Prosthecodimorpha staleyi: one gene and its partners. The protein of the gene in region 1 interacts with the protein of each later gene in a pairwise test. Links are inferred from orthologs where the notes say so. Each region holds a gene or a part of one and is shown in the gene's direction. Other genes may lie near its edges. The genes, in order: secA, secG, ybgC and secB.

Region 1 (4,009 bases):
TCCGTGATCGGCTTGCCGTCGACGGTCGCGATCTTCTTGTCCTCCGCGGCCGCGGCGGGCGTCCATCCGGCCGATCCGATCACGGCCGCCGAGGCCAGAAGGGCGGCCAGGACCGCGATGCGTGACGCTTTGATCATCGGAACTATCCTTCGATGGTTTCTTCGCCCCGATAGGGACCGATTGCGGCGGGGCCGTGAATTCGGGCCGGCACATTGGTGCAAAGCCGTGACGTTGACAACAGGGAGGCCCCCACTTATCTCTGCCGCGGCCCCCCGTGGCGCCGGGTTTCGGCTCGTCTTGCGACGGGCTGTCGCGCCCCGCCAGCCCCTCTCGCCGGCTCGCCGCGCGGAGTTGAAAAACGAGGGCCGGTCGAGGGCGGCACGAGGGCTGTTCCGGACCCCGGGGCACGCGTTTCGTTTTCCCTCGGTCGCATTTCCATGAAATCTTCCGGTCGCGCCGGACGGAGCCGATCAGGCGTTCCGGCGGCGTCGCGGACCGACAGTCAGGAAAGGCCCTCCATGTTCGGGCTCGGAAATCTCGCCAAGAAGCTGTTCGGCTCCGCCAACGATCGCAAGGTGAAGGCCTACCGGCCGCGGGTTGAGGCCATCAATGCCCTTGAGGCCGAGCTCGCGCTGCTGACCGACGACGAACTCCGGGCACGCACGGAGACGTTCCGCGCCAACCTGGCCGCCGGCACCAAGCTCGACGATCTGCTGGTCCCGGCCTTTGCGACCGTGCGGGAGGCCGCCAAGCGCGCGATCGGGCAGCGGCATTACGATGTGCAGCTGATCGGCGGCATGGTGCTGCACGAGGGCAAGATTTCCGAGATGCGCACCGGCGAAGGCAAGACGCTGGTCGCGACCCTGCCGGTCTATCTCAATGCCCTGACCGGCAAGGGCGTGCATGTCGTCACCGTCAACGACTATCTCGCCTCGCGCGACGCCGAATGGATGGGGCGGGTCTATCGCTTCCTCGGCCTGACCGTCGGCGTGATCGTGCACGGTCTCGACGACGAGCAGCGCAAGGTCGCCTATGGCTGTGACGTGACCTACGGCACCAACAACGAGCTCGGCTTCGACTATCTGCGCGACAATATGAAGTACGAGGTCGGCCAGATGGTCCAGCGCGGCCATCACTACGCGATCGTCGACGAGGTCGACTCGATCCTGGTCGACGAGGCGCGCACGCCGCTGATCATTTCCGGCCCGCTCGACGACCGCTCCGAGCTCTACAACACCATCGACGCCTTCATTCCGCGGCTGACCGCCAAGGAAGACTACGAGATCGACGAGAAGCAGCGCACCGCCTCCTTCACCGAGGCCGGCATGGAGAAGCTCGAGCGGACGCTGGCCGAGGCCGGCCTGCTCAAGGGCGAGAACCTGTTCGACGTCGAGAACGTGACCGTCGTCCATCACGTCAATCAGGCGCTGCGCGCCCATTCGCTGTTCCAGCGCGACAAGGACTATATCGTCAAGAACGACGAGGTCGTGATCATCGACGAATTCACCGGCCGCATGATGCCCGGCCGGCGCTATTCGGAAGGCCTGCACCAGGCTCTTGAGGCCAAGGAGCACGTCAAGATCCAACCCGAGAACCAGACGCTGGCCTCGATCACCTTCCAGAACTACTTCCGCATGTACGAGAAACTCGGCGGCATGACCGGCACGGCCATGACCGAGGCGGACGAGTTCATGGACATCTACCGTCTGGAAGTGATCGACATCCCGACCAACCTGCCGGTCCAGCGGATCGACGACGACGACGAGGTCTATCGGACCAACGAGGAGAAGTATCGGGCGATCATCCGCCTGATCGAGGAGTGCAAGGGGCGCGGGCAGCCGATCCTGGTCGGTACCACCTCGATCGAGAAGTCCGAACTGCTCGCCCATCTTTTGGTCAAGGCCGGTTTCCGCCAGGCCGACCCGACCGATCCGGCCGCCTTCCGCGACCTCTATGACGGCGACCAGAAGTCGACCACCGAGAAGGTCTTCACGGTCCTCAACGCCCGCTACCACGAGCAGGAAGCCGCGATCGTCGCGGAAGCCGGCATTCCGGGCGCGATCACGATCGCGACCAACATGGCCGGCCGCGGCACCGACATCCAGCTCGGCGGCAATGTCGACATGCGCGTGCGCTACGAGCTGAAGGACATGGCCGAGGGGCCGGAGCGGGACGCGGCGGTCGAGCGGATCAAGGCCGACGTGGCGCGGCTGAAGGACCAGGCGCTGAAGGCCGGCGGCCTGTTCGTGCTGGGCACCGAGCGTCACGAAAGCCGGCGCATCGACAACCAGCTGCGCGGCCGCTCCGGCCGTCAGGGCGACCCGGGCCATTCCAAGTTCTTCCTGTCGCTGCAGGACGACCTGATGCGCATCTTCGGCACCGACCGCATGGACGGGATGCTGCAGAAGCTCGGCCTCAAGGAAGACGAAGCCATCATCCATCCCTGGATCAACAAGGCGCTGGAAAAGGCGCAGCAGAAGGTCGAGGCGCGCAACTTCGACATCCGCAAGAACCTGCTCAAGTTCGACAACGTCATGAACGACCAGCGCCGCGTCGTGTTCGACCAGCGCGTCGAGCTGATGCAGGGCGAGTTCGTCCGCGAGACCACCGACGGCATGCGCCATGACGTGATCGCCGATCTGGTGCGCAAGCACATTCCCGAGAATGCCTATGCGGAGCAGTGGGATGTGGCCGGCCTGAAGGCCGAGGTCCAGGAGCATCTCGGTCTCGATCTGCCGATCGAGGACTGGGCCAAGGAAGAGGGCATCGCCGACGAGGAGGTGCAGGACCGCCTGACCAAGGCGGCCGACGCGGTCATGGCCGACAAGCTCGAGCGCTTCGGCGAGGGCATGATGGCCTATGTCGAAAAGGCCGTGCTCCTGCAGACGCTCGACCATCTGTGGCGCGAGCACCTGGTCACGCTCGACCACCTGCGCCAGGTGATCGGCTTCCGCGGCTACGCCCAGCGCGATCCGCTGAACGAATACAAGACCGAGGCCTTCACGCTGTTCGAGGCCATGCTCAACGGCCTGCGCCGGGCCGTGACCGGGCAGCTGATGCGGGTCGAGATCGTCCAGCAGGAACCCTCGGCCTTCCAGCAGCCGGCCCTGCCGCCGATGCAGGTGCATCATGTCGACGCGGCGACCGGCCGCGACGAGTTCGAGGGCGGCTATGGCCAGGCTCTGGCTCCGGCGGCCGCCGCGCCGCAGGCCGTCGGCATCGATCCGAACGATCCGTCGACCTGGACCAATGTCAGCCGCAACGCCGCCTGCCCGTGCGGATCCGGCAAGAAATACAAGCATTGCCACGGCGCCCTGAACGCCTCCGGCACCATGACGGCCTGACAGCGATCAAGCGGCCCGCGACGGTCGCCACCCGCCCGCAAGCGCCATGTCAGACAAGCGCCCCGCACCCGGACGGTTGCGGGGCGTCCTTTTGAGCCGCGCCCGCGCCGACCGCGTCAGCTGCCGATCCGGCCGATTGCGGCAACCAGAGCGTTTTTGAGATCATTTGAGCAATATTGCGAGCATCCTGGATCGCTCATCCGGTCGACAGGTTCACATTTTAACATATTAGACTTGCGCCTATCTCGGTAAGAACTGCTTTGAACTTCGGTGGCACGGTACCCGTCAGAACAACGGATGTGCGCCATGCGGAAATGCCGAACCGTCCAACCGCCGATCCGCCCTGTCTCTCGCCTGGTGCGGCATGGGGGCGGCAATGTCGTGACCACCTTCGCGCTCTGTGCACCGCTCATCATCGGGCTGGCGGGATACGTGGTCGACAAGGCGGTCTGGCAGGCGCAGCGGATCGCCTTGCAGGATGTCGCAGACACCGCGTCGCTGGCCGCGGCCCGGACGCTCGCCACCGATCCGTCGCGATCGCCCGCCGCACGCGTCGCCGCCGCCCAGGCCAGTGCCGCGAAGGTCGTGTTCGCGGCCCGGCCGGACTTGACGCCCTCCATCACCGTTGCCGCCGACGGCCGCTCCGTGACCGTGGGCCTGGCCGA
Region 2 (3,409 bases), on another replicon or contig:
CACGGGTCATCGGCTTGCCGCGGCGCCGGCTGATCGTGTCGAGCTCGCGCCGATAGGCCTGGTCGAAGGCCGTGGTGGTCACCTTCTGACTGCCGACGGTGGCCACGGTATTGCCGCCGAAGCCGCGGAACACGTCCGAGACGCCCCAGAAAACGCCGAAGCTGACGATGAGAAGCGCAAGCAGAAGCTTGGCGATCCACGTGGAGGCGCCGCGGCGCATGGAGTCGAGCATGGACTGGGACCGGTTCCTGGTCTGACGAGCGGGGACCCCCGCGAGCGGCGCGGATCATAGGGAGACCGCCCGACAAGGGCAAGGCGCGCCGAACGTGCACGGATCCGCGGGGTACCGGGGCCTCGCGAGCGGGCTCGTGGAGGTCTTCGGTCCGGCCGGCACGCCTTTCGGCGGCCTTCCGACCGTCGGAGCGGTCTGGTAAGCCGGCGGCATCAGAAGACGCGTGGAGGAGATGGGCATGAAGCCGCTGGTCGCCGGGAACTGGAAGATGAACGGGCTCTCGGCCTCGCTGGCCGAGATCGACCGGATGGCCGCCGGCTTCGACGCCGCGCTGGCTGGACGGATCGACCTGATGGTCTGTCCACCCGCGACCCTCCTGGCGGCCCTGGCGGCACGCGCGGCGACGACCGGGATCGCGGTCGGCGGGCAGGACTGCCACCCTGCGGCCTCGGGCGCGCATACCGGCGATATCGCTGCGGAGATGATCGCCGATGCCGGCGGCACGGCCGTGATCGTCGGCCATTCCGAACGCCGCTCCGATCATGGCGAGTCCGACGCCGTCGTGAAGGCCAAGGCCGAGGCGGCCCTGCGCGCCGGCCTGACCGCCATCGTCTGCATCGGCGAGACGCGCGCCGAGCGCGAGGCCGGTCGCACGCTGGATGTGGTCGGCGGCCAGTTGGCCGGCTCGCTGCCGGACGGGGCCCATGCCGGCAATCTGGTGGTCGCCTACGAGCCGGTCTGGGCGATCGGCACGGGGCTGACGCCGACGCCGGCCGACGTGGCGGAGGTGCATGGCTTCCTGCGCGGCCGCCTCGTTGTCCTGCTCGGTGCGGAGGGCAGCAATGTCCGCATTCTTTACGGCGGCTCGGTCAAGCCGTCGAATGCGGCGGAGTTGATGGCCGTGCCGGACGTGAACGGCGCGCTGGTCGGCGGCGCCAGCCTGAAGGCGGCGGATTTCCTGGGAATCGCCGCCGCCTATCGGTGACGGCACCGAGGCGCCGGCGCATTGTTGTGCGCCGTCCGCGCTTGCCGCATCGCGCGGGTTGGCAACCGGCCGCGCGATCGTGTATGACGCATCCGAATTGCGCCGCCGCTGGCGGCTCCCTATCTGATGCCGAGCGGGATCGAACCACGGTCCGGCTCGGCATGCGTTCGTGCAATCACATCCCCTGGACGCCAGCGGCCCACGGGACTACCGGGACGATTCGATGGAAACCGTCATCATCGTCATTCATCTGATGATCGTGATCGCGCTGGTCGGCGCGGTTCTGATCCAGAAGTCGGAGGGCGGCGCGCTTGGCATCGGCGGCGGCGGCGGCTTCATGTCGTCGCGCGGCACCGCCAACGTGCTCACCCGTACGACGGGCTTCCTCGCGGCCGGCTTCTTCGCGACCTCGCTGCTTCTCGGCGTGCTGGCCTCCAGCCATCGCGGCGAGCGGCCCTCCTCGATCCTCGACAAGGCCCCGGCCGCAGCCGGCGCTCCGGCGACCCCGGGCACTCCGGCGGCTCCCGGCGCCACGCCCGCACCGGGCACCGGCCAGGGCGGCGTCCTCGATCAGCTGATGCAGCAGCAGCAGCGCGGCCCGGCAGCGCCCGCCAACCCGCAGTAGCGGGAAGGCGGCCTCGGGTCCGCGTACGGGATGCCGGCCGGTCGGCCGGCGTGCCGGACCGGGTCGCCGGCGCTGGGCAGGATGCTCGCGTGAGTGGCCTTCGGGCCCGCGCGGGCGCGGCGTTTTGGAATGCGACTCATCGTCGGATGGCGCAACCGGGCCCCGGAGGGCTGACCGGCGCCCTCCATGTTTTTATTTTGAACGTTGCGGCGCCTCTTCGCGAATCGGCCCGCACGTGGTTAGGTCGAGGCCCATGGCGCGGTACGTCTTCATCACCGGCGGCGTGGTTTCTTCCCTGGGCAAGGGCCTCGCTTCAGCGGCTCTCGGAGCCTGTCTCCAGGCGCGCGGCTACAAGGTCCGCCTGCGCAAGCTGGATCCCTATCTCAACGTCGATCCCGGCACGATGTCGCCCTACCAGCATGGCGAGTGTTTCGTGACCGACGACGGCGCCGAGACCGATCTCGATCTCGGCCACTACGAGCGGTTCACGGGGCGTCCCGCCAACCGCCAGGACAACATCACCACCGGCCGGATCTATCAGGACATTCTCGCCAAGGAGCGCCGCGGCGACTATCTCGGCGGCACCGTCCAGGTGATCCCGCATGTCACCGACGCGATCAAGGATTTCGTCGTCACCGGCAATGACGGCTACGATTTCGTCCTGGTCGAGATCGGCGGCACCGTCGGCGACATCGAGGGCCTGCCCTTCTTCGAGGCGATCCGTCAGCTCGGCAACGATCTGCCGCGCGGCCATGCCGTCTATATCCACCTGACGCTGATGCCCTATATCCCGAGCGCGGGCGAGCTGAAGACCAAGCCGACGCAGCATTCGGTCAAGGAACTGCGCTCGATCGGCATCCAGCCGGACATCCTGCTGGTCCGCGCCGATCGGGAGATCCCCGAGTCGGAGCGCAAGAAGCTCTCGCTGTTCTGCAACGTCCGCCCCTCCGCCGTGATCCAGGCGCTCGACGTTCCCTCCATCTACGACGTGCCAATCGCCTATCACCGCGAAGGGCTCGACGACGAGGTGTTGGCCGCCTTCGGGATCACCGGCGCGCCGAAGCCGAATCTGGAGCGCTGGCAGGACATCTCCCAGCGCATCCACAATCCGGAAGGCCGGGTCACCATCGCGGTGGTCGGCAAGTATACCGGCCTCAAGGATGCCTATAAGTCGCTGATCGAGGCGCTGACCCATGGCGGCATCGCCAACCGGGTCAAGGTCGACATCGACTGGATCGAATCGGAGATCTTCGAGAAGGAGGATCCGGCACCGTTCCTGGAGCATGTCCACGGCATCCTGGTGCCGGGCGGCTTCGGCAAGCGCGGCACCGAAGGCAAGATCGCGGCCGCCGGCTACGCCCGCCGGCGCGGCATCCCCTATTTCGGCATCTGCTTCGGCATGCAGATGGCGGTGATCGAGGCGGCGCGCAGCCTGGCCGGCGTCGAAGGCGCCAATTCCAGCGAATTCGGCCCCTGCGACGAGCCGGTCGTCGGCCTCCTGACCGAATGGGCGCGCGGCAACGAGCTGGAGCGGCGCGCCGAGGGCGGCGATCTTGGCGGCACCATG
Region 3 (3,603 bases), on another replicon or contig:
TGGCTGCGCAGGGCGACCATCAGGTTCTGCGCGATGATGTGATGCTCCCAGCGCGCGCCGACCATGCCGCGGATGACCCGGCCGCCGATCAGTTCCCAGCGCTCGTTGTCCGGCTTGTCGAGCAGCAGCTCCTCGAAGTCGTCGAAGCTCATGGTTTCGAATTTGGGGATCGCGCTCGCCATCGCCCAGGCTCCGGTTCGGGACTGCACGCGATGATACGCGATGGAATGGCGACGGCCAATCGGTAGAGTGGCGCCAGACACGATTCGTTCCGCCGCGCGAGCCCCGCGCAGCCGATGCCCGGAACCCGCCAGGACGCCCGATCCGATGACCACGCCCAAACGCCTCGTCTCCGGGGAGAAGCGCGAAGAGGATGTCGATGCCTCGCTGCGCCCGCAGACGCTCGGCGATTTCGTCGGCCAGGCGCAGGCGCGCGAGAACATGAAGGTGTTCATCGAGGCCGCCAAGGCGCGGCGCGAGGCGCTCGACCATGTCCTCTTCGTCGGCCCGCCCGGCCTCGGCAAGACCACCCTGGCGCAGATCGTGTCGCGCGAACTCGGTGTCAATTTTCGCGCGACATCCGGGCCGGTGATCGCCAAGGCCGGCGATCTGGCCGCGCTCCTGACCAATCTCGAAGAGCGCGACGTGCTGTTCATCGACGAGATCCACCGGCTCAACCCGGCGGTGGAGGAGATCCTCTATCCGGCGATGGAGGACTACCAGCTCGACCTGATCATCGGGGAGGGCCCGGCGGCGCGTTCCGTCCGGATCGACCTCGCCCGCTTCACGCTGGTCGGTGCGACGACCCGGCTCGGCCTCCTGACGACGCCGCTGCGCGACCGCTTCGGCATCCCGATACGACTCAATTTCTATACCGTCGACGAGTTGGAACTGATCGTCACCCGCGGCGCGCGGCTGATGGGCATCGGCATCACCCCCGAAGGCGCCAACGAGGTCGCCCGGCGTTCGCGTGGCACGCCGCGCATCGCCGGCCGGCTCCTGCGCCGGGTGCGCGACTTCACCGTCGTCGGCGGCAAGGACCGCATCGACCGGCAGTCGGCCGACAGCGCGCTGCGCCGTCTGGAGGTCGACGAGGCCGGGCTCGACCAGCTCGACCGGCGCTATCTGACCGTGATCGCGGTCTCCTTCTCGGGCGGGCCGGTCGGCATCGAGACCATCGCGGCTGCCTTGTCGGAGCCGCGCGACGCGATCGAGGAGATCGTCGAGCCCTATCTGATCCAGCAGGGTTTCGTCATGCGCACGCCGCGCGGCCGCGTGCTGACCGCGGCCGCCTTCCGCCATATGGGGCTGCCGGTGCCGGCGAGCCGCCCGGACCAGATGCCGCTCTTCACCCAGGGCGACGACGAATGACCGCCGGACATTCCGACCGCGCCCTTGCCGGGCGCATCGACCAGGGCATCCATCGGCTCGACCTGCGCATCTACTGGGAGGATACCGACGCTGGCGGCATCGTCTATCACGCCGGCTATGTCCGCTTCATGGAACGCGGCCGGACCGATTTCCTGCGCCTGGCCGGCATCCGCCAGTCGGAACTCGCTGCCGGCCCGGACGGCATCCTGTTCGCCGTCCGGCACATGGACCTCGATTTCCGGAAGCCCGCCCGGCTCGACGACCTCCTGCAGGTGACGACCGCGGTCGAAGAGATCGCCGGCGCCCGGCTCGTCATGCGTCAGGCGGTCCTCCGCGGCGGCGAAACGCTGGTGGCCGCGCGGGTGACGGTTGCGGCGATTTCGCTGGAAGGCCGGCCTCGGCGCATTCCGATGCCGATCCGTGCGGCACTCGGCGGCGGGGCCACCGCCGCGGCGGACTGAACGCCGCGCCGTCCGGGCCGTCACGCCGATCCGATCGCCGGCTGTTCGTCGGCCGCATGGCCGCCACGCCTTGTTGCATTGCGGAAACGTAATGGTTCTTTAACCTTGACAAGGTCTTGCTGGGATCCACGAAACTGGCCGGGTCGTCGTTTGGCCATATTCGGCAGGCAGGAAGGCGGACAGATCAGGATCGCATTGCCCAGGGGCGGGCATGGTCCGAATCTCCCGCACTCGAACGCCTCCCGACCATTCGCGCCGGGATCGCTGACCACCGGGTTGCCCTTCGGGCGGACCCGGGGATGGTGGCGCACAGACCGAGGCGGGGCGACAGCCCGCTGCGGCGGCGGCAGAGGAGACGGAACGAGATGGATCCCGCAAACGTCACGCAGGTCGCGCTTTCTGCGCCGAGTGCTGCGACGATGTCCCTCCTCACCCTGTTCATCAACGCGCATCTGGTCGTGAAGATCGTGATGATCGGGCTGATCTCGGCCTCGATCTGGTGCTGGGCGATCGTGATCGACAAGGTCATCCTCTACACCCGCACGCGCAAGCAGATGGATCATTTCGAACAGGTCTTCTGGTCCGGCCAGAGCCTGGAGGACCTGTACCGGACGCTCTCCAACCGGACCAATGTCGGCATGTCGGCGCTGTTCGTGGCGGCGATGCGCGAATGGAAGCGGAGCCACGAGGGCGGCCGCGCCGCGATCGGTTCGCTGGAGACGCGCATCGACAAGGTCATGGACGTGACCATCGCGCGCGAACTGGAGCGGATGCAGTCGAAGCTGCTGGTGCTGGCGACGATCGGCTCGGCCTCGCCCTTCATCGGCCTGTTCGGCACGGTCTGGGGCATCATGACCGCCTTCCAGGGCATCGCGGCCTCCAAGAACACCTCGCTGGCGGTCGTCGCACCGGGCATCGCGGAGGCGCTGTTCGCGACCGCGATCGGCCTCGTCGCGGCCATCCCGGCGGTCATCGCCTACAACAAGCTGTCCTCGGATTCGAGCGCGCTCGGCGCCCGGCTGGAAACCTTCGCGGACGAATTCTCGGCGATCCTGTCGCGGCAGATCGACGAGCGGCAGGCGGCCTGAGGGGGATCCGACATGGGCATGGCTGTCGGAGGGGGCGAGAGCTCGGGCGGGCGCCGGCGTCGGCGCAGCTCCAAGCACGCCATCATGAATGAGATCAACATGACGCCGTTCATCGACGTCATGCTGGTGCTGCTGATCATCTTCATGGTCGCCGCGCCGCTGATGACAACCGGCGTGCCGATCGACCTGCCGGAATCCAAGGCCAAGCCGCTCGAGGGGCTGACCCAGCCGATCACCATCTCGGTCGACGCCAAGGGCAAGCTGTTCCTGCAGGACAAGGAACTGAAGATCGAGGACCTGATCCCGACCCTCCAGGCCATGGCCAAGAACGGCGCCGACGAGCGCATCTATGTGCGCGGCGACAAGGCGGCCGACTATGGCGCGGTGATCCGCGTCATGGGACGCCTGAATCAGGCCGGCTTCAAGAAGATCGGCCTTGTCTCCACCGAGGAGGTTGCGGCGCGGTGAAGCTCGGGCTGCCGGCATCGATCGCGCTGCATTCGGCGCTTCTGGCCTGGGCGATCCTGTCGCTTCCCGGCACGAAGACCGATTCCGTCACGGTGGTCGATGCGCTTCCTGTCGAGTTCGTGCCGATTGCCGAGGCGACGCAGCTGCGGCTCGGCCAGAAGACGGCCAAGCCGGCCCAGGAGATCGTCCCGAAGGAAACCGTCAAGGCGCTCAAG
Region 4 (3,422 bases), 150 kb from region 1 along the record:
ATCGGGCTCGGCGGGGTCGGGGTGAGCCCTGGAGCCGGCAGCGCCGGGGCGCAGTCGGCGCGGGATCTGGGAGGCTGGCGATCAGTCCGGCGTCTTGGTGGCGACCAGGTACCAGTTCGGATCGGCGGAGCCGGCATTGCGCTCGAAGGTCCAGATGTCGACCAGGTCGGAGACCTTCGTCGGATCGCCGTCGATCACGTCGCCCTGGGCATTGCGGGTCACGGTGATCAGCTGGCTGACGAAACGCACGGTGATCTGGACGAAATTGGCGCGCATCCCTGCTTCGACGATCTCGGCCTTGTCGATGCCGACGAAGGTGGTCTCGACCTTCTCGCCGCGGGATTCGCGATCCTGGATCGCCGCGGAGAAGCCGTCGAAGACCTCCTTGGAGAGGAGCGGGCGCAGGGCCTTGCGGTCGCCGGTGGCGAAGCCGGTGACGATCATCTCATAGGCGGCGCGGGCGCCGGCCAGGAAGTGGTTCGGCTCGAAGGTGCGGTCGGCGGCCATGACGGCGCGCAGGGCGCGGTCGAGCGCGCTGCCTTCCGGCACCGGTTCGCCGGTCTCTCCGACGGGCTCGGGCCCGGACCCCGGAGCGCCGCGCGGGGGCATCGGGATGACGTTGTCACGATCGCCGACCTCGGGACGATCGCGGCCCTGATAGGGATCGACCGGCGGACGCTCGCTGCCGGTCTTGCGGCCGAGCACGCTCCTCAGCCGCAAAAATACGACCACCGCGAGCACGAGGAATATGATGTTGTAGAAGTCGAGTATTTGACCCATCGTCTCCCGGACCTCGCTCGCGGCGGCGGCCATGGAGCGGTCGCGTCGCGTCGTCTGTTATGTAGTCTATCCCGAAGCGGGATCCAGACGGAAGCGCAACAGGATCGACGCGTCGGCGCGCACATCCGGCGACGGCTCTTCCCTGATGACGCCGCAATCCCCATGTGGATCTGCGCCCGCCGTCGACGGATGCCGTATCGGACATCGGGACATGACAGAGGATCCGCCGCAATGCCCGCCGGGCTCATCCTGCTTCTGGCCTTCCTGGCCTGGCCGTTTCTGGAGATCGCCGCCTTCATCGCGGTCGGGCGCGAGATCGGCATCCTGCCGACACTGGCGACCATCGTCGGCACTTCGTTTCTCGGCGCCGTTCTTCTGAAGCAGCAAGGCATGGCGGCGCTGATGGCGATCCGTCGGGAGATGCGGCACGGCGAACTGCCGCCGCAGGCGATCGGCCATGCCGCGCTGATCGGGCTGGGCGGCCTCCTGTTGCTGCTGCCCGGCTTCGTCAGCGACATCTTCGGCATCCTCCTGTTCCTGCCGCCGATCCGCTCCCTGATCCTGGCCGCCCTCGCCCGCAACGCCACCATCGTGGTCGTGCGCGGGCGCCGATCCGGCGTCGGCCGCACGGTGGTCGATCTCGACCCGGAGGAATGGCACGAGACGACCCCACCCGCGTCGCGGCCCCACCCGACCGCGCAGCCCGACCCGACCGCGCGGCCGCGGATCACCGGGCCCGACGAGGATGGGCGCCGGCCGTAACGGCACGGCGTCTTTCCGGCAGCAAAGCCCCGTCCTTGTGACGGCGGGTGCAACGTGCTAGCGGAATTGCGCCTTTCGGGGCGTGCGACCGTCGACAGCCGGTCCGGCCCACCAATCGAGGACCACGGATCATCATGAGCATGGACGACGGCAACGGCACCAGCATGGGCCCCGGCGAAGGCGCCGCCCCCTCGGTCAACGTGCTGGCCCAATATGTGAAGGATTTCTCGTTCGAGAATCCGAACGCGCCCCAGTCGCTGCAGCCGCGTGAAGCCGGGCCGCAGCTCAACATCAACGTGAATGTCGGCGCCCGCCCGCTCTCGGCGACCGAGTTCGAAGTCGACCTTTCGCTGCAGGCCCGTGCGGGCCAGGGCGCGGAAGTGATCTTCGCGGTCGAGCTGGTCTATTCCGGCCTGTTCCGCATCACCAACGTGCCGGAGGAGCATCTGCACCCCTTCGTGCTGATCGAGTGCCCGCGGCTGCTGTTCCCGTTCGCGCGCCAGATCGTCGCGGACGCGACCCGCAACGGCGGCTTCCCCCCGCTGATGATCGACCCGATCGACTTCGTCGCGCTCTATCAGCAGAATCTGGCGCAGGCCCAGGCCGGCCAGCCGAACTGATCCTTGCCCGATCAACACCCGGTCGGATTGGGGGCCGTCCTTCGGGGCGGCCCTTTCGTTTGCGTGCGGCGCCCCGCCGACGTCATCCGGCCGCGGCCGTCGGTGCCGGGTCTTCGGCCTCGTATTTCTTCCAGACCGACTGCTCGCCGAGCTTGGCGACAAAAGCCTGATGGGCCGCCAGTTCCTCCGCGGTCAGGCGCGGCGGCAGCGGCTCGGGGCGTGGGCCGGCGCGGCGCCGTGCGACGAAGCCGCCGCGACCGTTGCCGCCGTCGGATGCCGACAGGCCGAGGGCGGCCTGCTTGCCGCCGATCAGCTCGATATAGACCTCGGCGAGCAGTTCGGAATCGAGCAGGGCGCCGTGCTTGGTCCGGCGGCTGTTGTCGATGCCGTAGCGCGAGCAGAGCGCGTCGAGCGAGTTCGGCCCGGCCGGATGGCGGCGCTTGGCCAGCGCCAGGGTATCGAGGACCAGTTCCGGCGGCACCGGCGGCATGCGCAGCCGGGCGAACTCGGCATTGATGAAGCCGATGTCGAAGGAGGCGTTGTGGATGACCAGCCGCGCATCGCGGATGAAGGTCGCAAAATCCTCGGCGACGGCCGCGAAGACCGGCTTGTCCTTCAGGAACTCGTCGGACAGCCCGTGCACGTCGAAGGCCGCCTTGGGCATCGACCGCTCGGGGTTGATGTAGACATGGTAGCTCTGGCCGGTCGGAATATGGTTGACCAGTTCGACGCCGCCGATCTCGACGATCCGGTCGCCGGTGCGCGGGTCGAGCCCGGTGGTTTCCGTGTCGAGTACGATCTCACGCATGCTGGGTCATCCCGGTCGAAGCGAGACGGAATCGAATCACTCGGCCCCCTTTGTGGCAAGGGGCCGCCGGCCGGTTGTCCCCGACGACATCTGCGCCAGGACGCGCAGAAGGCCATCGACCTGGATTTCGGCCGCCGCGAGCCCGCGGCCGGTGTCGATGACGAAATGCGCCCGCCGCCGCTTCTCCGCATCCGGCACCTGGCGCGCCAGGATGGCGTCGAGCTTGGCCTGCGTCATGCCCGGGCGGGCCATCACGCGGGCGCGCTGCACGGCCGCATCGGCCGAGACGACCGCAACGGCATGGACGCGCGCCGCGCCGCCGGTCTCGAACAGGAGCGGCACGTCGAGCACGACGACCGGCCGGCCGCCCCGGCGCGCCGCGTCCAGGAAGGCCGTCTCCTCGGCCCGGACCAGCGGATGCACGATGGCCTCCAGGCGCCGGATCTCATCGG

Evidence for each region.
Region 2: the proteins of secA (region 1) and secG interact in binary tests that used the Escherichia coli proteins (3 or more experiments, as listed by UniProt). The link is inferred for Prosthecodimorpha staleyi from one-to-one orthologs.
Region 3: the proteins of secA (region 1) and ybgC interact in binary tests that used the Escherichia coli proteins (3 or more experiments, as listed by UniProt). The link is inferred for Prosthecodimorpha staleyi from one-to-one orthologs.
Region 4: the proteins of secA (region 1) and secB interact in binary tests that used the Escherichia coli proteins (3 or more experiments, as listed by UniProt). The link is inferred for Prosthecodimorpha staleyi from one-to-one orthologs.

What each region holds. Positions count from the first base shown.
Region 1 is NZ_JAHHZF010000007.1:22,138-26,146, reverse strand. The notes cover bases 145-3,544. They hold secA (preprotein translocase subunit SecA), read left to right. Parts: upstream 145-518; coding sequence 519-3,344; downstream 3,345-3,544. In the rest of the region: KL771_RS14720 (peptidylprolyl isomerase), read right to left, coding at 1-137; KL771_RS14710 (pilus assembly protein TadG-related protein), read left to right, coding at 3,726-4,009. UniProt on the Escherichia coli protein: Required for protein export, interacts with the SecYEG preprotein conducting channel.
Region 2 is NZ_JAHHZF010000014.1:111,888-115,296, forward strand. What follows is about bases 342-3,141. They hold secG (preprotein translocase subunit SecG), read left to right. Parts: upstream 342-1,440; coding sequence 1,441-1,842; downstream 1,843-3,141. Other genes in these bases: tpiA (triose-phosphate isomerase), read left to right, coding at 465-1,217; KL771_RS24420 (CTP synthase), read left to right, coding at 2,096-3,141. Also shown: KL771_RS24405 (peptidylprolyl isomerase), read right to left, coding at 1-232; more of KL771_RS24420, read left to right, coding at 3,142-3,409. UniProt on the Escherichia coli protein: Subunit of the protein translocation channel SecYEG. Overexpression of some hybrid proteins has been thought to jam the protein secretion apparatus resulting in cell death; while this may be true it also results in FtsH-mediated degradation of SecY.
Region 3 is NZ_JAHHZF010000002.1:436,959-440,561, reverse strand. What follows is about bases 106-3,099. They hold ybgC (tol-pal system-associated acyl-CoA thioesterase), read left to right. Parts: upstream 106-1,367; coding sequence 1,368-1,832; downstream 1,833-3,099. Other genes in these bases: tolR (protein TolR), read left to right, coding at 2,933-3,099; tolQ (protein TolQ), read left to right, coding at 2,198-2,920; ruvB (Holliday junction branch migration DNA helicase RuvB), read left to right, coding at 328-1,371; KL771_RS05020 (Uma2 family endonuclease), read right to left, coding at 106-182. Also shown: more of KL771_RS05020, read right to left, coding at 1-105; more of tolR, read left to right, coding at 3,100-3,388; KL771_RS04995 (hypothetical protein), read left to right, coding at 3,385-3,603.
Region 4 is NZ_JAHHZF010000007.1:175,544-178,965, forward strand. Bases 610-3,422 are described here. They hold secB (protein-export chaperone SecB), read left to right. Parts: upstream 610-1,682; coding sequence 1,683-2,162; downstream 2,163-3,422. Other genes in these bases: KL771_RS15385 (Tim44/TimA family putative adaptor protein), read right to left, coding at 610-813; KL771_RS15390 (FxsA family protein), read left to right, coding at 1,012-1,542; dnaQ (DNA polymerase III subunit epsilon), read right to left, coding at 2,245-2,970; coaE (dephospho-CoA kinase), read right to left, coding at 3,007-3,422. Outside these bases: more of KL771_RS15385, read right to left, coding at 82-609. UniProt on the Escherichia coli protein: One of the proteins required for the normal export of some preproteins out of the cell cytoplasm. It is a molecular chaperone that binds to a subset of precursor proteins, maintaining them in a translocation-competent state.